2 linked regions of the Filimonas lacunae genome follow. The protein of the gene in region 2 interacts with the protein of the main gene of each other region in a pairwise test. Links are inferred from orthologs where the notes say so. Each region holds a gene or a part of one and is shown on either strand. Other genes may lie near its edges.

Evidence for each region.
Region 1: the proteins of ung (region 2) and FLA_RS19960 interact in binary tests that used the Escherichia coli proteins (3 or more experiments, as listed by UniProt). The link is inferred for Filimonas lacunae from one-to-one orthologs.

What each region holds. Positions count from the first base shown.
Region 1 is NZ_AP017422.1:5,069,437-5,082,077, forward strand. Bases 9,775-12,641 are described here. They hold FLA_RS19960 (nucleoside-diphosphate kinase), read left to right. Parts: upstream 9,775-10,933; coding sequence 10,934-11,350; downstream 11,351-12,641. Other genes in these bases: FLA_RS19950 (FKBP-type peptidyl-prolyl cis-trans isomerase), read right to left, coding at 9,775-9,812; FLA_RS19955 (DHH family phosphoesterase), read right to left, coding at 9,814-10,821; FLA_RS19965 (UbiD family decarboxylase), read right to left, coding at 11,486-12,641. Also shown: DNA replication/repair protein RecF, read left to right, coding at 1-422; FLA_RS19910 (DUF721 domain-containing protein), read left to right, coding at 437-715; FLA_RS19915 (Ig-like domain-containing protein), read left to right, coding at 979-3,429; FLA_RS19920 (CBS domain-containing protein), read right to left, coding at 3,526-3,993; FLA_RS19925 (ABC transporter permease), read right to left, coding at 4,091-5,137; FLA_RS19930 (BT_3928 family protein), read right to left, coding at 5,149-6,258; FLA_RS19935 (DUF1599 domain-containing protein), read right to left, coding at 6,286-6,837; folP (dihydropteroate synthase), read left to right, coding at 6,913-7,755; FLA_RS19945 (PI-PLC domain-containing protein), read right to left, coding at 7,762-8,580; more of FLA_RS19950, read right to left, coding at 8,856-9,774. UniProt on the Escherichia coli protein: Major role in the synthesis of nucleoside triphosphates other than ATP. The ATP gamma phosphate is transferred to the NDP beta phosphate via a ping-pong mechanism, using a phosphorylated active-site intermediate.
Region 2 is NZ_AP017422.1:2,345,678-2,358,177, forward strand. The notes cover bases 3,815-6,540. They hold ung (uracil-DNA glycosylase), read right to left. Parts: upstream 5,651-6,540; coding sequence 4,979-5,650; downstream 3,815-4,978. Other genes in these bases: FLA_RS09320 (lysophospholipid acyltransferase family protein), read right to left, coding at 4,190-4,933; FLA_RS09330 (NmrA family NAD(P)-binding protein), read right to left, coding at 5,820-6,540. In the rest of the region: FLA_RS09305 (formylglycine-generating enzyme family protein), read left to right, coding at 1-785; prfH (peptide chain release factor H), read right to left, coding at 911-1,528; FLA_RS09315 (metallophosphoesterase family protein), read left to right, coding at 1,961-3,400; more of FLA_RS09330, read right to left, coding at 6,541-6,707; FLA_RS09335 (winged helix-turn-helix transcriptional regulator), read left to right, coding at 6,788-7,183; FLA_RS09340 (alpha/beta fold hydrolase), read right to left, coding at 7,207-7,887; FLA_RS09345 (thioredoxin family protein), read left to right, coding at 8,155-9,393; FLA_RS09350 (hypothetical protein), read left to right, coding at 9,468-9,986; FLA_RS09355 (dienelactone hydrolase family protein), read right to left, coding at 10,059-10,952; FLA_RS09360 (M1 family metallopeptidase), read left to right, coding at 11,078-12,500. UniProt on the Escherichia coli protein: Excises uracil residues from the DNA which can arise as a result of misincorporation of dUMP residues by DNA polymerase or due to deamination of cytosine.

The sequences.
Region 1 (12,641 bases), 2.7 Mb from region 2 along the record:
ACCTGGTACAGCTACAATATGATAGTCAACTTAACACCACACCACTTGCTACCCTGCTGCAACAGAACCGTCAGCGCGACATGCATTTGCAACGTACTACCTGCGGCATTCATAAAGATGATATAGACATTTTCATGAATGGACTTATATTTAAAAATATAGCCTCCCAGGGACAGCGTAAAAGCCTTTTATTTGCCATCAAGCTTTCAGAATTCATTACCTTGAAGCAGCATAAGGGCTTTACCCCGGTGTTGCTGCTGGACGATGTTTTTGAAAAACTGGATGCCAGTCGTATGCATAATTTACTGCACCGCGTTTGTGTAGAAGAAGAAGGCCAGGTATTTATTACTGATACCCATAAAGAGCGCCTGGAAAAAGCTTTTACAGATTTGTCAGTTGTCTACCAACTCGTTCAATTGTAAACTACATTTGCACTATGGAAATGTCATTAGGAGATGCCATGAAGGCGTTTATTCAAAAGAGCAGGCTAAAGAATGGTATCCGCGCCGTTCAGATAGAAGAAGTATGGGAACAACTGATGGGTAAAACCATCTCGAAATACACCGAAAAAATCCAGATCATCAACAACACCCTGTTCATACGCACCAGCGTAGGCCCACTAAAACAAGAGTTACACTACCAGAAACCCCAGATCATTCAAAGGGTAAACGAAGCCCTGGGCGAAAAACTGATCACCGAAGTGGTGATACAGTAATAGCTATAGCGTCTTCAATTCCGCCTGCATATCCTTTCAGGCGGAATTGAACTAACTGCGACTAACCTTGGTAAAAAATGAAAAATACACTTTCTGCCAACCAATCAATCCAACAATAAACCATTGTATCTGCATGGTTTAGCCTTTCCCCCTTCTCCATTGTCCTCTTTTTGTCCCCGGTAAGTTCAGGGAGTGGAAGAATATATATAGGATATTGCTAATCATTGATTTTTTATTCAGCAACCAAACTAACAAAACAACTTATGCTTAACACACCTGTAAGCAACCCTGTTAGAGGTATTGCCTTATTATGTGCATGCCTCACCCTAACAGTAACCTGTATTTTTGGCCAGTGGCCGGGTGGTGTATCCGGGTCACTTACCACCTGGTTTAAAGCCAATACCACAGGCAATATTATTATACCTAACACCACCACTAATGGGGTGTCGCAATGGAACAGTGAAAAAGGCACGTTTTCCATTACCCAGGCCACTGCCAGCCGCCAGCCCGTTTTTACGGCCACTAACACCACAAACGGCAGTTTTAATTTTAATCCCTTTGTGCAGTTTAGCAAAACCAGTAATACGGTTTTATACAACACCTCTAATACCGACAATCTGCTGGGTAATAATGGCAGTATATTTATGGTTATTAACACCTACCGCACTATTGCCGATGGCAACCCCAGTAGTTTTACTTATAAAAATAGTGTTACCAACTCTTCCATTGCGTACCAGTTTAAACCCGGCTTTCGTATTCAAACAGGCGATGGTATTTCGGGCAGCACGGCCGATTATTATAACTGGGGCGCACCACTTCCCTCCCCTGCTCCTACCTATCCGGAAACCTCCGGTATTTTACTTACTGCTAAAGGTGTAGACAAAGCCACTACCGACAAATTTTTCAATGGCAGACGCAATGGCGATTCCATAGCCATCACACACCGTTATGATGCCCCTTACGATGGCTATAGTTACACACCTTCTATATCATATGGTTTCTTCCTCGGCAGTGATGCCACTACTACAGGCGCACAAAACATGAGTTGTGGCATTGCCGAACTCATCACTTTTAACACCCTGCTTTCCGATGCGGATCAAAATAAAGTAGAAAGCTACCTGGCTATTAAATATGGAATTACCTTAACTAAAAAACACTCCTTCTATAATCTTAATTATGTGGCAGCTACCGGAACAGTGTTATGGGACACTACCGCTAACACGGGTTATTGGTATAACATTACCGGCATAGGTCGCGACGATGCATCGGGTCTGCAGCAAAAGCAATCACGCAGCATGCACAACAATGCACTCATTAGCCTGTACAATGGTTTTGGATATACCAGCCTGCCCACAGCAAACGCTACCAACAGCAATACGATAGCAACAGACAATTCCTTTTTATTAACGGCAGACAATGGCCTCTCTACCCAGATAACCCGCTGCTCTCCCGATAATCAATTAGTGCATATGGCCCGTATATGGAAAGTGCAAAAAACAGGCAGCGGTATTGACTCTGTTACCATAGCAGTAAATGCTACAGATGTACCTGCTAATGCTACCCGCCTGTTGGTGAGCGCTGACAATACTTTCCCCGCTGCTGCTACAGTAAGCTATCCTTTAAAAAGCATCAGCGGACAGTTAGCTACGGCGGTGCATTTAACAGATAAAGTATATTTCACTTTCGGTACCGATACCTTGCATGTAGCAGTAACTACAGTTCAACCAGATTGCGACCATCCTAATGCCGGCTCTGTCAGCGCCGGAGTAACAGGTGGCGTAACGCCTTATACCTATTTGTGGACGCCTTCTGCTGCCACCACAGCCAGCATTACTAATTTATCCGGAGACACTTACACATTGGCTGTTACCCACGCAGGCTGTACTTACACCACCAGCGCCACCATACAGGCTGTAGAAGCCGCCACTACGCCACAGGTAGACGATCAATCTGTATGCCCTAATCAAACAGCCACCTTCACCGTAAAGAACCCGGCTACCGGCGCTACCTATGCCTGGTATACCAGCAACACCGGCGGCACGCCACTCAGTAACACAGCACCCGGCACCAGCTATAGCACCGGCGCATTATCAGCCAGCGCCACCTATTATGTGGAAGCTATCAGCGCCACAGGTTGCAAAAGCACACCCCGCACTGCTGTTTCCGCTACGGTATTAACTGTGCTGGCACAGCCGGTGGTAACTGTTACCACTACTACACTCAACAGCATCACTTTCAGCTGGGCACCGGTAACAGGCGCTACAGGCTACCAGGTATCTGTAAACAATAGCACATATCAAACACCTAACGATCCTTCGGGCCTGTCACATACGGTTACCGACCTCACGCCTATGACGGAAGCCAGCATACGGGTAATAGCCCTGGGCGTTCAAACCTGCCAGAACAGTGCAGCAGGTGCAGCAACAGGCAAAACCTTATCAGCCGAAGTGTATATACCCAATGTGTTTACACCTAATGCAGATGGAAAGAATGATGTGTTTAAAGTATACAGCAACATTATCAGAAGCATGCAGCTGAAAGTATTTAACCAATGGGGCGAACTGATTTTTTCCAGCAGCGATAGCAACGCGGCATGGGATGGAACCTACAAAGGCAAGCCGCAACCGGTAGGCATTTATGTGTATGCCATCAAAATAACATTAACCAACGGCAACCAGGTAATACGAAAAGGAGACATTAACCTGCTTCGTTAATTCAAGTTCATCCAATAAAATCCCCCCAAATACAAAGGCCGCTATTGCAGGAAGTTTCCTGTATATAGCGGCCCTTTGCTTTCCAGGCGGAATAGCTTAGTATATAAATTTCCTTGTGCTAAATCCTTCACCTACCCAGCCATTGTTAATAGTTTCCTCTACAATGGGAGCCAGGGCTTTATCCTGTAAGGCTTCACGCACCAGGTCGTTCACGGTAATTACTGTTTTAAATTCAAAATCGTCAAACACCGGCAGGTAGCGGGCTTTATAGGCATTCATCAGCATCATGCAATATTCGGCATCGTCATTACTGCTAACAACCGGCAAATCAGCAGACATCACTTCTTTAACCAGGGTTGATTGTGAATAGCGCCCCTGTAAAATCACCTTTCGTGCATAATCGCGTTCTGAAAAAATACCCACATACTTGCCCTGGTACATAACCACCAGGTAACTTAAATTTTCGCATTCCATGGCGCTTAACGCTTCCAGAACGGTGGCATTGGCGTCAATGTAATTGCTTTTCATTCCCTGCCTGGACAGGAGTTTAGATACGGTGCACATAGCGCTTCGGTTTATGCTGGTTTTTACCAGCGATTGACAATTTGTGAAGTGGAGGATTTAATGCAAAAAGAAAGCCACAAAAAGGCCAGGCTAAGGATTAATTGATTCTTACTCTGGGATCTATAATGCCATACAACAAGTCTGCCAGTAAATTTACAACAATAAAACAAGATGCTGTTACTAAAACACTGCCCATTACCACCGGAAAATCCAGTTTTTCCAGTGCATCTACCGTCATCTTGCCTATCCCGTTCCAGCCAAAAATGTATTCTACAAAAAAGGCACCTGCCAGTAGCTCGGCAAACCACCCAGTAATGGCTGTTACTACCGGATTTAAGGCATTACGCAGGGCATGCCGGGTAATTACCTGCCAACGGGTTAACCCCTTGGCATAAGCAGTACGTATGTAATCCTGGTCCAGCACATCCAGCATGGCGCTGCGGGTAAGTTGTGCTATTACCGCCAATGGTCTGATTCCCAAAGTAATAGCCGGCAAAATCACATTGCGCAGTTGCAGGTGTTCGCCGGTAAAAGTATCAACTTCAAACAAGCTGCCGGTCATATGCAGGCCGGTATAATCAGATAACACAAAACCGAAAATATAAGCCAGCACAATGCCCATAAAAAAAGAAGGGGCCGAAATACCCAGTATGCTGGTAAAAATGGCTGCCCCATCCCACCAGGTGTTTTGTTTTACCGCAGCCAGAATGCCCAATAATATCCCCACAATAGTAGCGATGCACATAGCTATACACGCCAGCACTATGGTTTGCGGTAATGCCTGCAGTAACATGTCCGATACGTTCCTTTTGGTTTGGTACGACCGGCGCAGGTAGGGCAACTTCACCCCTATGCGGGTGTTACCTCCTATAAAAAAGCCTTTGAGTTGTTTAGATTGGATAGCATCAGCCGTGTAAATGCTGATGGGCGATACATCGTTTGCATATAGCAGAAACTGCTTCCAGCGGGGCTGATCTAACGCCAGCTCTTTACGTATGTTTTGAATAGTGGCGCTGTCGCCGGTTTGGCCCAGCACCAGGCGGGCAGGATCGCCAAAGCCCTGAAACAGCACAAACACCAGCATCACTACTCCTACCAGTACCAGCAAGCCATATATACTTTTGCGTAGGAGTAGCTGAAGCATGTGTTGTTATTTTAGAGGTGTGTTTTCCGCATACTCTCCAGGAAAGAATTGCCGCTCTTATAGCTCTTCTTGTCCAGGATATCCGCCCGCTTCATTAAAAAGAAGGTAGGTACTACCCTGGCGGCGGTTTTTAATACGGTGGCATCCAAACCTACTATAGTTACCTTGTTCTTGTCAAACAGTTTGGCAGCAGCATCCGGTAAAGGCGTAGCCACAATCACCGGCATATTCCAGGTTCTGGCTTCGGCCAGCAACTGATCAAACACTACAGAAGCCTTACCCCAGTTATCAAAATTTTGCGCCATTACCAGCACATAAGGCACCGGTTGCTGTAAAATAGCGTTGGTAGTATCCGTACCAGATTCACTGGAAAGTTTAAAGTCTTCAATCGGGGCCACTGCGTTGCCTTTTCTAATCAGCTTATCGTACCTGTCTACATATTCATAAGTAGAGTCCAGGTCGGCAGGTATATTGTTGGCATCAAACTCTACCTCCTTGCCTGCTTTCTTATAACGGAAAGTAATAGCAAAACTGTCGATCACCGCACCCGCTGGCACTTCCATTTGTTTCACCAGGTTATTACCTTTTTTATAAGGCAAACAGTCCACAATAGGCAGGTATTGCAACACATACCACTGTAAACCACCGGTAGCCACCACAGTAAGCACCAGTCCGGCTAAAGCCGAAGAAGAAGGCAGCGTACCAATAGCCTTTTGCTTAAACACCAGCACCAGAATCAGCACCAGCAGAAAAATATCTTTCATAAAAGATTGCAATGGCGATAACGGTAAACAGTCGCCAAAACAACCACAGGTTTTTATTTTGCCCGATAACAAAGCATATCCGGTAAGGAAGGTGAAAAAGATAATCAGCAGCAGCAACAACCAGGTAAACAGGCGTATGCGCCAGCCTATAATAATAGCCACACCAGCCAGCACCTCAAACACGTTCATTACAATAGAGAAGAAAAGGGTGTAGTTATGAAAAGCATCCCAGCCCCACACTTCAAAAAACTCCTGCATTTTATAACTCAATCCTAATGGATCGTTGGCTTTAATTAAGCCGGAGAAGATAAACAACAATCCTACTATCCAACGTATAATAGTCAATACAACTTTCATTATGCTACAATTGATTAAGGGTATCGGTTAAATTAAGTTATTTTTCTCATACGACAGAATTAATGCAAACACGGCATAATTAATAATGTCGATATAGTTAGCGTCAATGCCTTCACTGATCAGCGTTTTGCCGTCATTAGCCAGTATCTGTTTAATGCGCAGCAGTTTCACCAATATCAGGTCGGCAAAACTTTCCTGGCTCATACTACGCCATGCTTCTCCGTAATCGTGATTTTTATTCAGCATGGTGTTTTTAGCCACCACTATCTGTTCTTTGTACCAGGCTGCGGCTGTTTCAGCAGGTACGTCTTCTACTGCGGGATTGTTCAGCTGTAACTGAATCAACCCTATTACACCGTAATTGATAATGCCTTTGAATTCAGAAGAGATATCATCCGCTACTTTCTGCTGCTTTTTCTCCTGTATGGTGCGAATGCGCAAAGCTTTAATAAAAATCTGGTCTACTACAGAAATGGTACGCAATACCCGCCACGAGGTGCCATAGTCTTTCGTCTTTTTCACAAAAATATCCATGCCTGCTTCCACTATTTCATCGTACTGCGTGCTGGTATCAGCCATAATCGGTTGCTTTTGATGTGGTTTGTAAGAAGCCCAAAAATAAGCGTTTATCCTACAATGTGTTTACTTTTGCACATGGTACAACGAAAAAGCAGTGCATATACACTCAATTGTAATGGCCGTTTATTAGCGCTTACCCGCCCGGTTGTTATGGGCATTATCAACACCACTCCCGATTCGTTTTACAGCGATAGCAGAAAGCAAAATATAGATACCGCCCTGGCACAGGCCGAACAGATGCTGGCGGATGGAGCTACTATATTAGACCTGGGCGGACAAAGCACCGGCCCCGGTAAACCACAGGTAGATGCCGCCACAGAAGCTGCCCGTGTAGTACCCGTAATTGCTGCCATACACCAGCGTTTTCCGGAAGCCTTTATTTCAGTAGATACTTATTTTGCCCAGGTTGCCAGGGAAAGCGCCGAAGCAGGTGCCTGCATTATTAATGATGTAAGCGGCGGCACGCTCGACATGGCTATGCTGGATACGGTAGCCGGCCTGAAACTGCCTTATGTGTGCATGCATATGAAAGGCACCACCGAAACCATGCAACAGTTTGCCCATTACGAAAACGTGACCCGCGAAGTATTGGATTTTTTTATAGAACGGCTGGAAGCCTGCAGGCAGGCAGGTATTCATGACGTGATCATCGACCCTGGCTTTGGCTTTGCCAAAACCATAGCCCATAATTTTCAGCTGTTAAAAGAGATGCATTTGTTGCAAATACTGGAAAAACCTGTTTTGCTGGGTATCTCCCGCAAATCTACCATTTACAAAACCCTGCATATTACACCCGAAGAAGCTTTAAACGGCACCACCGTTTTACATACCGTGGGGCTGCAAAACGGTGCGGTTATTTTACGGGCACACGATGTGAAAGAAGCCATGCAGGCAATACAACTGATGCAACACCTGTAACCACGCCTACAAACCAGATACCGGTTGTTGCATTTCGCGCGACAACAGAAATTCTTTAAGTTTAACGATCTTGTTGGTATTGATTAAGTCAACGCCGCAGGTAAGCAGGGCTTCCCATACTTTGGCATTTTCCGGCGCAGCATACAATCTTACCTTTTCATCGTTGCGGTGCGCTATCTGTATAAAACGGCACAGCCTGGCGCGTTGTCCGGCTGGTAAATCACCCTTGCCCGACCACGAAAGCAGGCGTTTGTATTTACAGCTGGCAGTAACAGTAGTTTGTGCTATTACCGAATCGCGGGTAAGCTTTTTTAAATCTTCATCAATAAAGGCACGACGGCTGGTTTGCGCCAGCAGGGTGTTATAAGGTCTGTGACCGCTTATTACCACCGTTACCTTGCGCTTGGTAACCACCCCATCTTCGTAGCTGGTGATAATAGATTTGTATTTTTCCAGCAGCACCTCCAGTACACGGTAAGTTCTTTCTGCGTTGGATTTAATATCTATCAGTAAAGTGATCGGATGATCGGGTAATTCCTTACCATCTTTATAGCTTCCGGTTAACAATGGTTCCAGGTATAAACGCTCCAATGTCTGCTTCTTTCTCAGGCAGGGTAACAGATGTGCCACCACCAGGTTCTCGCCCCGCAAATACACATCCGCTTCTACATACGTGTAGCCATTAGACAATGCATCATATAAAGGATTTTTACGCCAGTAGTCGTTGTGTGAAAAAGCATTGTCCAGTGTTACCACCTGCGCATTCAGTTGATAGAATACACAAAGTAACAGGCACAGGGGTATTGCACGCTTCAGGGATAACATGGGGGATTATTTGGATTTGGTATTGTAAAATAAGCTTTCCCCTGTTTCCTTGTTGTTATGAAAGTATAAAATCTACATTAAATTCTTTATACAAACAGGATATTGCTATACTCTAAAAATAAAGTATTACCAGTCACGCTGTTGTCCCGTAAACTGGGGGCATCTACCGGCGGCGGCACTTTCTGAAACTGTTCCCCTGCAAGCGTTTGCGGTACCAGCAACAAAAAAGGAGCTGCATTGCTGCAACTCCCTTTTTTATACGGATAAAGCTTATACTAGTGATGAGCGCCATGTGGTGCACCACCTGGAACAGCGCCGTGTGGTGGCATGCCAGGCATAGCAGGGCCAGCTGCTGGCGGAGGAGGTGTAGTAACGTCCAGTACTTCTACTTCAAACACCAGGTTAGAAGAAGGAGGGATAGCACCCATGCCCTGTGGACCGTAGCCCAGCATAGAAGGAACATAGATTTTACCTTTACCGCCTTTACCAAAGTAAGGTAAAGCTTCGTCCCAGCCTTTAATCACCTGACCAACACCTACAACCAGTTTAAACGGATCGGTGTGGTGCATAGAAGTGTCCATGTTGGTATCGAATACTTTGTCGTTAGACATTAAAGTACCTTTATACATAATAGAAGCCTGTTTGCCGGAATCAGCTTTTAAAGCAGCATCACCAGGAACAGTGATTTCTACAAACGCACCGGATTTGGTCTTTTGCGCTTTGATGCCTTTTTTAGTCAGGTAGTCTTCTACTGATTTTACGTCTCTTGTTTTGGCCAATTCCATTTCTTTCTTGTAATCTTCGGTAGTTTCTGCTTCAGACTTAAAGCGACCTAAGATTTTTACAGTACCATGTATCATACCACCCTTGGTAAATACATTGTTGTATTCAGGAATAGCGCCCAGTTTCTTTAAGGTATCAATGCTCAGGTTGAAAGCAATGCTGTCACCTACAGAACATTGTGGTATCACTTCCATGAAAGTGAATTTGGCACGCTGGCTGGTATCTACCATAGCGTAACCTGGAATTTTACCGTAAGTAGTGTTTAAAACGGTGTCTTTTTCAGGTAAAGCGTAAGTGATATTGAATTTGATAAAGTCACCGCCGCCCAGCTTTTCGCCGCCTTTGCCTTTGGTGATCTTGTACAATAAGCCAGATTTAGTTTTTTCGTATTTCACCTGGCATGCAGTGAATGTAGCTGCCATGGCGGCTACAAATAGTAATTGCTTCATGTTACTGTAGTTGTGCTTCGTATTGTTGTATAACTTGTTTGAATTTGCGAACTGTTACATCCAGCGAATCGCTGCTGCGACCGCCGGCAGCATTTTTATGGCCACCTCCCTCAAAATGCTCACGGGCAAAGGCGTTTACATCAAAACCATCTTTACTGCGGAAGCTCCATTTACGTTCTTCGTCACGATCAATTACCAGGGCGCCCATTTTAATACCCTGTATAGAAAGCAGGTAGTTTACCAACCCTTCTGTATCGCCGGTTTTGGCGTCAAACTTCAATAAATCGCTTTTGGGCACTACCATAATGGCAGTGTTATATTCATATAATATCTCCATGCGGTTTAACAGGGCGTTACCTAATAAACGCAGTCTGTTTTCCAGTGAGCTATCATAAATGTTCTGGTGAATGGGGGAATGTTGCAGCCCCAGATCTTTAAAATGCGCCACAATACGGTGCACATGGGCAGATGCGCCCGGAAAGCGAAACGAACCGGTATCGGTCATAATACCCGTATACAGGCAGGTGGCAATAGTTACGTCCAGCTTATCGGCATAACCCGAAGCGGCTATAAAATCATATACCATTTCGCAGGTACTGCTTTTAGCAGTGTCGCTAACGCCATAGTTAAAAGCTTCTTCCTGTGGTTGCTGGTGGTGATCTATTAATATTTTAACACATTTAGCCTGGGTAAGCAACTGCTCCATGTTTTTGGTACGGTGCAGCACGTTAAAATCCAGGCAAAACAGCCAATCGGCATTATTTACTATTGTGGCTGATTTCTCCTTATTAGCTTCATAATCAATCACTTTGTTACAATCGGGCATCCAGTTTAAGAAGCTGGCCCAGTTGGTTGGCGAAATAATCACCACCTCATGCCCCAGTGCTTTTAAAAAGTGATATAAACCCAAAGTAGACCCCATAGCATCGCCATCCGGCTTTTGATGCATGGTAATTACAGCCTTGTGCGGCTTAGCCAGTAATGGGAAAAAATATTCAATACTTTGCATACAGTGCCGGCAAAATTCAGGGATTCGGGTCATTCCTTCAAATATTATTTAGGCGGTTAGCGGCCTTCGCAATTTTTACTACTTTTGCCGGCGAAAAGTTATAACACTTTATATGAGTAACAGAACATTTACTATGATTAAGCCTGATGCTACTTCTAAAGGGCATACCGGCGCTATACTGGACCAGATTATCAAAGCTGGTTTTAAAGTAAAAGCAATGAAATGGATTCACCTGAGCACTGCACAAGCCGGCGAGTTTTATGCAGTACACAAAGAAAGACCATTTTACGGCGAGCTGGTATCTTTCATGAGCAGCGGTCCTATCGTAGCAGCCATTCTGGAGAAAGACAATGCGGTAGCTGATTTCAGAACGCTGATCGGTGCAACTGATCCTGCTAAAGCTGATGCTGGTACTATCCGTAAAAACTTCGCTTCTTCTATCGGAGAAAACGCGGTTCACGGTAGCGATAGCGATGAAAACGCAGCCATCGAAGGAAACTTCTTCTTCTCTGGTTTAGAACGTTTCTAAGCAAAAAATTAAAACCCTGCCACAATAACCGGCAGGGTTTTTCGTTTTTAATATCAGTTTTTTAAGGGTTTAGGGTTGAAAAAAGGGGCAGTGGTTTCCCACAGCCCCTTCTTCTTTTATATACTTCCTTCATTATCAGATCATTCCAAACAAGCTTCCGCCCTTAGCAAATAACCGGTCTATCTGCTTTTCCACAGCAGCATCTTTTATTAATGGCGGCGCATGGTGCGTTTTAATACGGGCATCTATTACCAGCGATCCACGGCATCCCCAATGTTTGTTTTCATAAAAACTGTTGATACCATAAATATCATGTGAGGGGTTACAACGGGTAAAGGTGATCCATAAAAAGTTATTCAGTGTAGCTGCGGTAAAGTCAGTATCATCTGTAACAATGATCAATGGTGCCTGTGCCATGTTAGGCACGCCATCTAAAGCAAGCCCGTTTTCATAATCAGCAGCACGTAACTGTTTATCCAGCAATTGCATCTCTTCCGCGGCGGTACCATAATCGATAAAAGCAGGCCCTTGCACCACCACCACACCCGGAATTACCATTTGCGCATTTTCAAAACCTTTCAGTTCTTTCAACAGCGATGGCACTTCGGTACACAAATGCCGCTGTACGGGGCCATAAGCTGCAAACACCACCTTACTGCCACTGTTTAAACCAGTACCGGAATAATCCAGGGTATCTATGGTTGTGTGTGTGTAAAAATGCACATCCCGCTGCCAGTTAATACGCTCCAGTACATATTGCATGTACGCTATAATATGATGTGTGGAAAGCTGGTTGGTATCATCAGCAGTAATAAATAAAAACTTAGCCAGGCTTAACTGCCCTGTACCCAGCACCCTGTTGGCAATGGTAAGCAGTTCCTGCGGCTGTTGCACACGCTGGTAAGGTGTGTAGCGTTCGCTGCCTATAGCCAGCAACAAAGGGTGCACCCCTGCCGCATCTACGGCATTAACTTCTTTTAATCCCGGCACCTCTGAAGGGATAGCTTTACCGGTAAGTTCGTGAATGAGCAAACCAAAGCTGGTATCTTCCTGTGGCGGACGGCCCACCACCGTAAACGGCCAGATGGCGTTTTTACGGGCATATACTTTATGCACCTTCATTAACGGAAACTGGTGGGTTAAGCTGTAATACCCCAGGTGATCGCCAAACGGCCCTTCGGGCTTGGTTTCGCCAGGATGCACTTCGCCGGTGATTACAAAATCGGCATCTGTGCTAATGCAATAGCCATCTTCATATGTATACCGGAAACGCCGGCCACCAAGCACCCCT
Region 2 (12,500 bases):
TACATATAGCCACCTTGTTTGGAACCGTTTCTGATACAGACTTTGTGCGTATTCCAGCCGGGCCATATACCCTGGGGCGAAAAGGTCATGCCTTTAATCCCCTGCATACCGTGCAGGTAAACAGCTTTTATATAGGGGCTACGGAGGTAACCAATCGCCAGTTTGTTGCTTTTGTTGCGGCCACCCAATACATTACCGATGCCGAAAAGCGACATAATGCCCTGGTATTTGAACCAGGCCTGGACGAGTTCAGGTGGAAGGAAGACAGTACCGCCTGTTGGCGCTTTCCGAATGGTATTGCGCACGGTGGTATTGATGGCAAAATAAACCACCCGGTAACCACTATCAGTTACCATGATATACAAGCTTACTGCCAATGGGCAGGCGTGCGTTTGCCCACGTTGGATGAATGGGAGGTTGCAGCACGCGCCGGGGCCAGTACTGCTTATTTCTGGGGTGATGATATACAGCAGGCCGGCCAGTATGCCAACATCTGGCATGGGCACGATCATTTAACTGCTGATTCTACAGATGGATATATGTATACTTCGCCGGTGGGTAGCTTTCAGCCGAATGCGTATGGCTTATATGATGTATATGGCAACGTGTTTGAATTTTGCGAAGGTCATGTGAAAAAAGGAGAGCAATCGGTACATGCCCGTGGCGGATCGTGGTGGTGCAGTCGCTACGCCTGTGGTTTTTTCAACAATGTAGATATAGGCCGGGTAAATCCACATGCTTCTTTCAGTAACCAGGGATTTAGAGTGGTATGTATTGACCGCTGATAGGTTTGCGTAACTTGTTTTTATAAGCAGGTGATACTTCTATCCCGTTGCTATTGATAATACGGTTTAAATGTAAGAAGCCTGGCCATGCCGCCAGGCTTCTTACGTTTTGAAGATTTGTAAGTTTACAGTAAGGGCTGTTTAAACGTGCGCACGGGGTTGCCGCGTTCCAGCACATTGTGTTCCTGCCATTGGCTTTGCTGGTTTTGCAGTAATTGCGCAGCCTGCCATTGTAATACTTTGGCTTTGAGCCTTTCCAGGCACAGCTTTTTGTTTTGCAGCTGTGAGCGGCTGTCCATAGCCAGCACCTGAATGCCCGAAGGTTTGTGGGTTCCTCTTACGGCTGTTTCTACCTTGTTCACATTCTGTCCGCCTGGCCCTGAAGCCCGGCAGGTGTCCAGCGCCACATCTGCTTCGTTCCATTGCACCTGTTGTTGCATATTAAAAGCCTGCACGCCTATAAACCAGTTTTTACGTTTGTGCATGGTACGGTAAGGACTTGGTGCAATCCAGGCAATGGTACCTTGCCAGTTTTGCATAAATGCAGGCAGGGCTTCACCCCGGGCCAGCATGGTGATGGAATAGAAGGTGCCTTTGACAGCCGCCTTTTGTTGTTCGGTTGTTTCTATACTAATGCCAGCTGTTCTGGCTTCTTTCAATAATAATTCATGTACCCGGGCTACGGCACGGCAACACTCTGCCGGCCCGCGTCCTGCGGTAATTTGTATCAATAAACTGTGCATGACTTGTCAGTTATACGTGATAATAATAAGGGAAACCCTATGTAATAAAGAGATGCTTTTGCCTGCGTGGGCAAACTTTCCGGAATGGATTATATGTACAATTGTTCAGTCATGGTATTGTGTATTTAAGGTTACACAATCAGGTGAATAGACTGCAAAGGTATATTTTTTTTGTTTATTGTGAAATACTATTTCTTTTTCACTGCTTTTAAACGCAGCAGGTGCGGCTTTTTGCTGCAATGGAACACGTATACGGGTGGGGGGGATTGCAGCGCATGTATAACTATAAATGATATATGGATAATAATAGTGAAGAGGTGGTTGTTATGACTGCTATTAACACACAAATAATGCAACAGGTACTTGCAGATGCTTATAAAATGTATTATATTTAGTTAATTATTATCTCAACTGCCTGATCCATAAAAAACAATGCAAACCGACACTCTTAATGTAGAAGCACTTCACCGCAGGCTTGCTGCCGATCATTCCATCGCGGGCTATATCCAGTTATTACTGCATTATTTGCAATACAGCGAATACGAGTTAATTCTGTATATGCAGCGCGAAGGACAGTGGACTATTCAAAAACCGGCGCCTGTAGCTCCACCTGGTTACCAGAAAGGGGAAGGCAGTGTAGATGCCGGGTTGTTCCTGTTCTGGATTAACCATGCTTCTTCTTATATTAAAGACAAGGATATTATGCATGGGCTATGGATACTGAAAATAGCCCTGGTATATTATGGCTTGCCTATGCCCACTTCGCAATTAAAAGAATCGAACTATAAAAGACTGGACGAGAACAACCTGGTGTATGACGATGGCAGCATACTGGGCACTAATCTGTATGAAACCTACGATCAGGGCTGGTTTGTGGCCTTTTTTAACCTGGTAGTGACTATTATTTATTATGATAATGGCGTGCTGCCTGCACCCCCGCCTGTAATAACATTGAATAAAGCTACCGATGTGGAAGTGAAAATTGGCATGCTGGGCGATTGGGGTAGTGGCACAGAAGTAGCCCAAACAGTGATGAACCAGTTGGTGGGCTTGCAGCCGGATTACCTGGTGCATTTAGGTGATGTATATTACTCTGGCACACCGGGGGATGATTATACGCATTACTATGCCACTGGCGAAGAACAGGATCATTTATTAAGTATATGGCCGGATGCTTATGCAGGCGCTTCTTTTACCTTAAACTCTAACCACGAAATGTATTGCGGCGCACATGGGCTGCTGGATGTGGCACTGGCTTCGCGGGTATTTGCCAAACAAGGAGGAGCTACCTACTATGCGCTGCAATGTGGCGACTGGACCTTGCTTTGCCTGGATTCTGCTTTTTATGCAGATGTAACGCATGCTTATATGTATGGTAATATAGGCAATGAGCAGGCCAGCTGGATTAAAAGCCTGCAATTACAGCCTGCTAAAGTAATTGTGTTGACACATCATAATGGGTTTGAGTATAATTGTTCTAATGATACACAGGCATATTATACTCCTTTCTGGAACCAGGTTAGCAATGCATTAGGGGGCGATCCGTATGCCTGGTACTGGGGGCATATACATAATGGCATAGTGTATAATTCGCCTGTAACAATCGGAGACTTTGCCACGAACACTTATTGCCGCTGCCTGGGGCATGGTGCCATTCCTTTTGGCAACGCCAGCTCGCTGCAAAATCTGGCAGGAGTGGAATGGTATGCAAATAATCCGCCGGTTGATGCAGCAGGTAAGGAGGTGAGCAATGGCTCTGTGCTGCTTTCTTTTGCCTTACAGGATAACCAGGTTACGGCTATTACGGAAAACTTTTATGATGTAAGTGGTTTGCCACAACCTGTATGGAGTAAAATAATCTTCCAACTGTAATTTTTTACTATGCACGGGTCAGGCCTTCTTTTCTCGCGGTAATTATTGGGTGTTGCTGCCTGGTACTGCACATCTGGCGCATGCTCTGTAACAATTGCCGTGGTATAGAGCTAAGCTGCAATATTCTGCAGTACAACTGCTCTGTTGCCTGAATTGTAGTACACCTCCCTGGTAATGTGTGTTGCATCTTCCTGTACATCTGAAACATTACACAATACATCTGCACTTTACCACGGGAGATGTGTCTGGTGCCGGATAACATCTTATGTATTTTCGGTAACATGTTCTGCGTAATGCGTCACATCTGCATTATTGGTAAAAATATCTCACGCACGGCAGGGCAGATGTGATGTGTGTAAATTCACATTTGTCCGGTCATAGGTAATCCTGCAAATGGGGGCTGTTATGTCTGCAGGGGTGTAATGCACATGTATTTTGTTACAATGCACATCTGCAACATTATAGGGAATATTGTAAGCGTCTTGCGTAACATATGCATTGCCGTCGGGTAGATGTGCAGGATGCTACGACGAACTGTATTGTTGCAGGTGACATCTTCCGTATGTTGCGCAACATGTGCAGTATAACCCGGAACATGTTTTTTATCACAATGGCAGATGTGTACTATGCCCGGGAACATTGAACATGGGCTGCGGCAGATGTGCAGTGGTACGCTGCACATGTACATTTTTATGTTGTATAAAGTAAAACGTGCTTTTTCTGCAAAAAAAAGCACGTTTTGAAAGGTAAAACGCTAAAATTATGCCTGTAACAGGTAGTAGAAGAAGTTTATCCCTTTTTATGGGCGGCATAATAAGCCGACATCTCATTAAACAACCTTGTTTTTAGTTCGTTTACATTATCACCTGCATTTACCTGTACTGGTGGCAGAAAGTGCATTTCCAGTTTGTGTGGCATCATGTAAAAAAACTTATTGGTAGGAAGTACTTTATCTGTGTTGAATATTAAAACCGGGATAATGGGTTTTTCGGCAACAACTGCCAGCCGGAACGCTCCATCATAAAAGTTTTTCAATGGGGCGGAAGTCCTGTTGCGGGTTCCTTCCGGGTAGATGACCATATCCAGGCCAATAGCCAGCACTTTGCGCATTTGCTCAAAGCTTTTACGGCGGCTTACCGCACTTTTACGATCCAGCAGCACACTGCCTAAAGAATAGATCCAACCGAAAATGGGAACCAGGGCAAAGCTTTTTTTAGCAATGGTTTTGTTGGCATTGGGCATGAAAGGAGTTGTAACAGGCACATCCATCAGGCTGCGGTGGTTACAAACTACCACGTAATTGCGCCCTTTGATATAGTTTTCGCGTCCTTTTGTGCGCAGGGGGCAAACCACCAGGGTCAAAAAAATGCTCATCCACACACGTGACACACTACGGTGCCAGCGGGCGGCATATGGTTCACGCATGAGAAAACAGGGTAGATAAAATAAAATAGCTACCATCATGGTGGCAAAAAAGGTGCTTAACCCCCATAATGCCCAAATCCTGCCAAATACATTCTTCAAAAAGTTCATTTCAATCTAGTTTCTTCTTAAGGTACTCTTTCTATCTATCGTTAATTATACTGTCCAGTCAATTGGGTCTAATCCCTGCTTCGCTAATAGTTCGTTGGTTTTGCTAAAGTGCTTACATCCAAAAAAGCCTTTATCGGCACTGAAAGGCGAGGGGTGCGCCGCTTTTAGTACATGGTGTTTGGTTTCATCAATGAGTATTTGCTTTTCCTGTGCAAATTTGCCCCACAACAGGAATACCACACCTTTCTTCTCGTCCGAAATTTTGCGGATAACAGCATCGGTAAAGCTCATCCAGCCTACTTTACTATGACTGGCGGGTTCGTTGGCTCGTACCGTAAGCACGGCGTTTAACAGCAACACGCCTTGTTTGCTCCAGGGAGTTAAATCGCCTGTTTTAGGTATGATCATACCAATATCCTTATGCAACTCTTTATAAATGTTCACCAGTGAAGGGGGCGGGGTAACGCCTTCAGGTACCGAAAAGCTTAAACCCATTGCCTGGCCTGGGCCATGGTAAGGGTCCTGGCCCAAAATCACCACTTTCACTTCGTCAAAAGGTGTTTTATCAAATGCGTTAAAAATTAGCGCCCCCGGAGGGTAAATAACCTTATTCTGCATTTTTTCTGTCTTCAAAAAGGCCGATATTTCTCCGAAATAAGGCCGGGAAAATTCCTGGTGTAATGCCTCTTTCCAGCTGGCTTCTATTTTAACGTCCATAGTTTTTGTAAAACAGTTTGGTTGCAAACTAACAAAAAAATACGCTTTTGGGGCCGGAAGTTACAGGAAACTGGCTAAAGGGAAATTGGAGGTAGGTTTATAAGTATAAAAGGCGCTTCTTTACTGCCTGATAAAGAAGCGTCTTTTGGATAACGGGAGATGCAAAAGCTTATTCAGCAGCAAACCGGGCTGCAAACTCCTGTGCAAACATTTCCAGTGAATGAGCCGCATGTTGGGCAGGCTTGTTTTTATCGTAGTCTTCCCATAAAATACCTTTTCTCAGTGCTGCGCCCATTTCGGTAAAAATAGTAGCCATTACGGGCGGTAATCCGGCTTGTAACATGCCGTTTTCAGATTGTTCATCGGTAAACTCCACCCAGGGTAAGCTGGGTTTACTAATAGCGTTGGCCAATACGGCAACAGATTCTCCTACTGTGCGGTCGTCGCTTACCAGGTAGCGTATGCTTTTGCCAGTAAAGTTTTGCTGTAATTCTTCTGCTACAGCAGCGGCAATGTCTGCCGGATGCACCATCACCAGGCGGGTGCTGGCAGGGTAGTTGGCACCCATAATGCCCTGGTGTTTTATCAGCGGAATATCATTATAAAAGTTGATGTAAAAGAACGGGGCGCGAACGTGTTTAATGGCAACGTTTTCCAGCTGGTTCAGTGCTATTTCGGCATCGTGCAGCCCGGCAATAGGGCCGGTACCGCTTTCGAGGTGTGCACCTATGCTGCTGAGGTTCACTACTTTTTTAATGCCTGCGCTGGCAATGGCCTGTGCGTAAATGCGGCCGGCATTGGCTACATACTCACGGTAGTTGCTGGCGCCAAAAAAGGGTGGTATCATGGTATAAACGGCGTCTGCGCCGGTAAAGGCGCTGGTAACAAAAGCCACATCGCCAAGTGCTCCAATGGAGGCTATAGCGCCCAGGGCCTCAATAGCTGCTTTTTTGTTGGGGTCGCTGCTGATGATGGTTACGGTATGTCCTGCCTGTAATAGTTGTTTGGCCAGTGGCTGGCTGATATTGCCCAATGATCCGGTAATGGTAACTTTCATATTCTTCTTTTTGTATATAATAACACAAAGCTATTTTTGTACTTACTTTTTTACAAGTACTTACCCCAGAGTATGTATCTATGGCACAGGTAAAAGAAAGTTCTACCATACAGGAGAACAAGCAGATTGCATTCAACGAATGCCCGGTTACGTATGTGATGGAGAAAATTGGCGGTTACTGGAAACCCATCATCCTGTTTCACCTGCTTTCGGGCAGTAAACGTTACAGCGAGCTGAAAAAGGCAATACCCGCTGTAACGGAAAAAGTGCTGATACAGCACCTGAAGCAGCTGGAAAACGATAACCTGGTGGTGCGGGAAGCAAAGCCGGTAGTGCCACCTTATGTAACCTATAGTCTTACCGATTCGGGCAGGGGATTGCAACCGGTGTTATATGCTATGGCTGTGTGGGCTACGGAAGATAGCAAAGCGCATGGAATGGTGCCTAAAGACCTGGCCGGCTTTCCGGGGCAATAATTTTACTATCACCTGCTATCGTTTTATTGCCGTATAAACCAGTTGATCATTTCGGCATTTACCTGCTCAATAGGGTGTGGCGTATCTGGCAGCACTGCCAGATGGGCATTGGGCAGATTTTTATAGGTGTTTACCGTTTCTTCCAGGGTAACCATTTTATCCCTGTCGCCCAGCATAATCAGCACAGGCGTTTGAATGGTTTTATAATCCTCTGGCTGTAGTGGATTGGATTGTCCCATGGCCAACAGCATATCAGTGGTGCGCTGCAGCACTTCCCGCCAGTTATTAGGGGCATGAATGGCTTCCAGACCTGCAGCAAACACCGGCACTTTAGCGGCAATAGTTTCCGGATTCAGCATTTTTGTTTCGCGGTTAGCTATGGTTTCATCCCAGTGAAACTTAGTGCCGAGGGTAATGATTTTACGTATCAGTTGCGGATGTTGTTTTGCCAGGTGCATGGCTACATAGCCGCCCATACTATAGCCGAATATAACCGGGTGTTTTAGCTGGTGTTTTTGTATGTAGTGGTGCACCGATGTAGAAAACAACGGGATGGAAAATGCTTCTTCAGGAAACGCTTCGCCACCATGACCCGGAAAGTTTAATAAATGCACATCGTAATCAGAAGCTAATAAGCCGGCAATCGTTTTCAGCTGACACGATGCTCCAATGGCGCCGTGCAGCAATAGAAGGGGAGTTTTCATCTATTAAAGTTACCGCTTTTTCCTGCGGCTTACCGCAACTTTCCCGTAACACCGCTCATCACAGGAAGGGATTTATATGTAATAATTAGATATATTTGAAAGGCTCTGTTATGAAAAGCAGTATGGTAATATGAAAAAAATAACTGCATACCCGTTAGCATTGCTAACGATTTTTTGCCACACAGCAAATACACAACGCGGCCATAGCACTGCTAATGCTGCCAAAGAATATATTATTTCTTTTGATTGCTATTAACCTGACGATATATGAATACGATTAGACTTGCCTTTGTATGCTTACTCTGTTTTGCCGTAATTACTGCCACTGCCCAGGAGACAGATAAAAAAGGTATCCGCTTTTTTGAGGGTAGCTGGAAGGCGTTGCTGGATACCGCGCAGCAATTACAAAAACCTGTTTTTATAGATGTGTATACCAGCTGGTGTGGTCCTTGTAAGTTGATGGACCGGAATATATTTACCGCTGATAAAGTGGGCGAGGTGTATAATGCGGAGTTTGTGAATTACCGTTTAGATGCGGAGAAGGGGGAAGGGGTGGATATTGCCCGTAAGTTTAATGTAAAAGCATATCCTACTTTCCTGTATCTGAACAGCGGTGGCTACCTGCTGCACAAGCGTGTGGGCGAACAGGAAGAGAAGCCGTTTGTGCAAACGGGGAAAGAAGCTTTACAGATAGCTGTTCAAAAAGATAACCTGGCCAGCCTGGAAGAGCGTTTTGATAATGGGGCGCGTGATACGGGCTTTTTGCATGCTTACCTGGATAAGCTAAAGCGGGCCGACATGGATAATAGCAAAGTGCTGGATGCTTACTTTAACGGTCTTTCTTATACGCAGATGGCACAGGAGCAAACGATGGTATTTTTAGGCAAATACCTGATGAACACCCAAACGGCCGCCCTGGGATATTTTCTCGCACATTACGATGGGTTAAGCGATACAGCTCAACAACAAGTGGCTGGTAATATGTACCGTTTGTGTAGCCGTGGCATAGCTAAAGAGCTGGATAATAAAAATGTGATGGTGATAAAACAGCTATTGCAGTTAATGGATAAGCTGCCGGGGCTGGATGCGGGTTCGCGTTATAATACGCTACGCATGAAGCTGGTATATTATGATATGGTGAGGGATTACAAGCAGCTGATTACTACAGGGTATGCGCTTACAGCAGGCTTGATGGATATTCCGGTGGATAGCATGCGTACGGTAGATGCGGCTATGTTTGCCGATATTATGCAACCATTTTTAACGGGAGCAAAGGATAGCGCTTCTATACCGGGTTTTAGTGAAGAAAGAAAACTGGCAGAACATATTTATACCAAAGAAGTTTGTGGTAAACTGTATACCGTGATAAAGGCTTTTACCAGGTTACCCGATACTGAAAAGTCGGCACTGCACGATGCGTTATTATGGGTCAACAGGATATGTTTGCTGGACCCGGAAGTAACTGCTTTTTCCAGCCTGCGCTCGCAGCTGGAAAAACGGCTGTAGTAAAAAATAAAAAATTACGTGCAACGAAATACAAGGTTTATTCATCAGTGTTGATGATGTATAAAACCTGTATTATGAAAAAATGGTATAGCCTTTTGGCATTGTTGATAGTGTTAACGCTGGTTTCCTGTAAGAAGGAGAGCCTGGCTTATAGAAGTGAGTTTGATCAAAGCTATCAAACCTGGTTGCGGTTTAAAGATTCTTCTCATAATTCCTATCAATATTTGACGGTTACTTCTTCTGTATTTGGCTTTGGTTCCGAAACCTTAGTTACGGTGCAAGCGGGTAAAGTAACAGGGCGTTCCTATACCAGCAAACAATATGCAAATGATGGTACAGGTAATTCTACTGTTTTAATTCAATGGACGGAAGATGAAAGCAGTTTACTGACTCATGGTATAGACAGTGTTATTTTAACCCTGGATGATATTTATGAGAAGGCCAGGGTAGACTGGCTGGTAAAAAGAGGGGATGCTACTACTTACTTTGAAACCAAAAACAGGGGAATGATCTCTTCTTGTGGATATATTCCGAATGGATGTCAGGATGATTGCTTTCATGGTATTAATATCGCATATATCAAGCCTTATTAAAAAATATACTGGTTTATTTTAGTGAAAGGGGCCCAAAAACAGGCCCCTTTGTTATATCATTTCCGCTATTGTTTAACTGAGCTTTTTGGTAAAGAAATCAATAGTACGTTGCCACGCCAGTTCGGCAGCGGCTTTGTCATAACGGGGAGTGGTATCGTTGTGAAAACCGTGATTTACGTTGGGGTAAATATACCCGGTGTATTCTTTATGGTTTTCTTTTAATGCTTCTTCGTAAGCCGGCCATCCTTCTGTAATGCGGGTGTCCAGTGAAGCGTAGTGCAATAGTAAGGGCGCTTTTATCTGTGGCACCAGTTCTTTTGCAGGCTGGCTGCCGTAAAAAGGAACAGCAGCTGCCAGGCCGGGTACACGCACAGCCATCATGTTCGATATCCAGCCGCCAAAACAAAAGCCTACCACTCCAACATAACCATTGCAGTTTTTGTGATTTTTCAGGTATTCATAGGCGGCTATAAAATCTTCCAGCATTTCATTCTTATCTCTTTTGCTTTGCAGCTCACGGCCCTTTTCGTCATCACCCGGGTATCCCCCTAAAGGGGTTAAGGCATCAGGAGCAATGCTGATAAAGCCTGCCAGCGCCGCACGACGGCCTACATCGGCTATATAAGGGTTTAAGCCACGATTTTCATGCACCACAATAATGCCACCCAGTTTTTTAGTGTTGTTAACGGGCTGCGATAGTTGTGCTTTTATAGTGCCGCCCCCTTTTTCAGAGGAGTATTGTATGGTTTCGGTAGTTAGGCGGGAGTCGTTGGCAGGCACCTGCCATGTGTTTTTATAATCAGGCATCAAAAAGCCCATCAGGGAAGTAAGGGTAAGGCTACCCACTGCATAAATAGATAACTTCTCCATAAAATCGCGCCGGTTAAGGCGGTTATGGGCATAGTCATCATACAGGTCAAACACCTCCTGTTTGATATCTTCCTTTTTGATTTCGTTGTTGCTCATATGTATAGTGGTTTGTATTAAAATTAGCAAATACCTTTTTTTGCCAGTTAATATTCGGCAAAAGCCAGATAATAACGGTATAGCGTTAGTCGTTGGTGATAAGTATGTTTGATTTTTGAATGATTATGTATAGTATACGTTTATTTATCAGTGCCTGCATAAGCCTGCTGGCGGGTGTTTTATTAACCGGTAGTGCGCTGGCGCAGAAGCCTGCCTATACGCATGCCGACACGTTGCGGGGCAGCATTACACCGGAGAGAAGCTGGTGGAATGTGCTATATTATGCCATTACGGTAAAGCCAGATGAGGGTAGTAAAACCATTACCGGTAAAAACAGTCTTCGCTACCAGGTAACCCAGGCTAATAAGGGGCGCAAAATGCAGCTGGATTTGCAGAAACCTTTGGTTATTGACAGTGTGCTGTGGGATGGAATACAACGGGTGCCGTTTGAAAAAGAAGGCAATGCCTGGCATGTGTGGATGCCGGAGCAACAGAAGGGTAGCATACACCGGGTGGATATTTATTATGGCGGCAAGGTGCATGAAGCCATCAGGCCGCCGTGGGATGGTGGCTGGGTATGGGGTAAAGACTCGCTGGGTCGCCCTTACATGACGGTGGCCTGCCAGGGACTGGGTGCTTCTATCTGGTATCCCTGTAAAGATCATCAGAGCGATGAGCCGGACAGCGGCGCTTCGTTAACGATGATCGTGCCCGATTCGCTGGTAGCGGTAGGTAACGGAAGGTTGCAGCACAAGCAAAGCAATGGCGATGGTACCACTACCTACACCTGGGCGGTGGTAAACCCTATCAGCAACTACTGCATTATTCCTTACATCGGAAAATATGTAAACTTTTCAGAAGTATATAATGGCGAGAAGGGGCCATTAAGTGTTAATTACTGGGTGCTGGATTATAACCAGGCCCGTGCTAAGGAATATATGCCCACACAGGTGCATAATATGCTGAAAAGCTTTGAATACTGGATGGGACCCTATCCGTTTTATGAAGATGGTTACCAGCTGATAGACGCTTCCCATACCGGTATGGAGCACCAGAGCGCCGTTTCGTATGGCAACCGCTATGCTTTCGGGTACCGCGGACGCGATCAGAGTAATTCGGGGCTGGGGTTGAAATTTGATTTCATTATTATTCATGAAAGTGGTCATGAATGGTTTGGTAATAACATCACCACCAACGATCTGGCAGATATGTGGGTGCATGAAAGCTTTACCAATTACAGCGAAACCCTTTTTGCAGATTATATATTCGGTGAGGAAGCGGGTAATGCTTACAACTATGGTATTCGCGCCGGTATACGTAACGATGCGCCTATTATTCCTGTTTATGGTGTAAACGCGCAGGGTAGTGGGGATATGTATCCTAAAGGAGGTAATATGTTGCATACCATACGGCACGGTATGGGTAACGACAGTTTGTTCAGAAGTATTATCCGTGGTTTAAACAGTACTTTTTATCATACTACCGTGAATGCGGCTGATATAGAAAACTATATCTCCAAAAGGGCGGGCTTTGATTACAGCAAGGTGT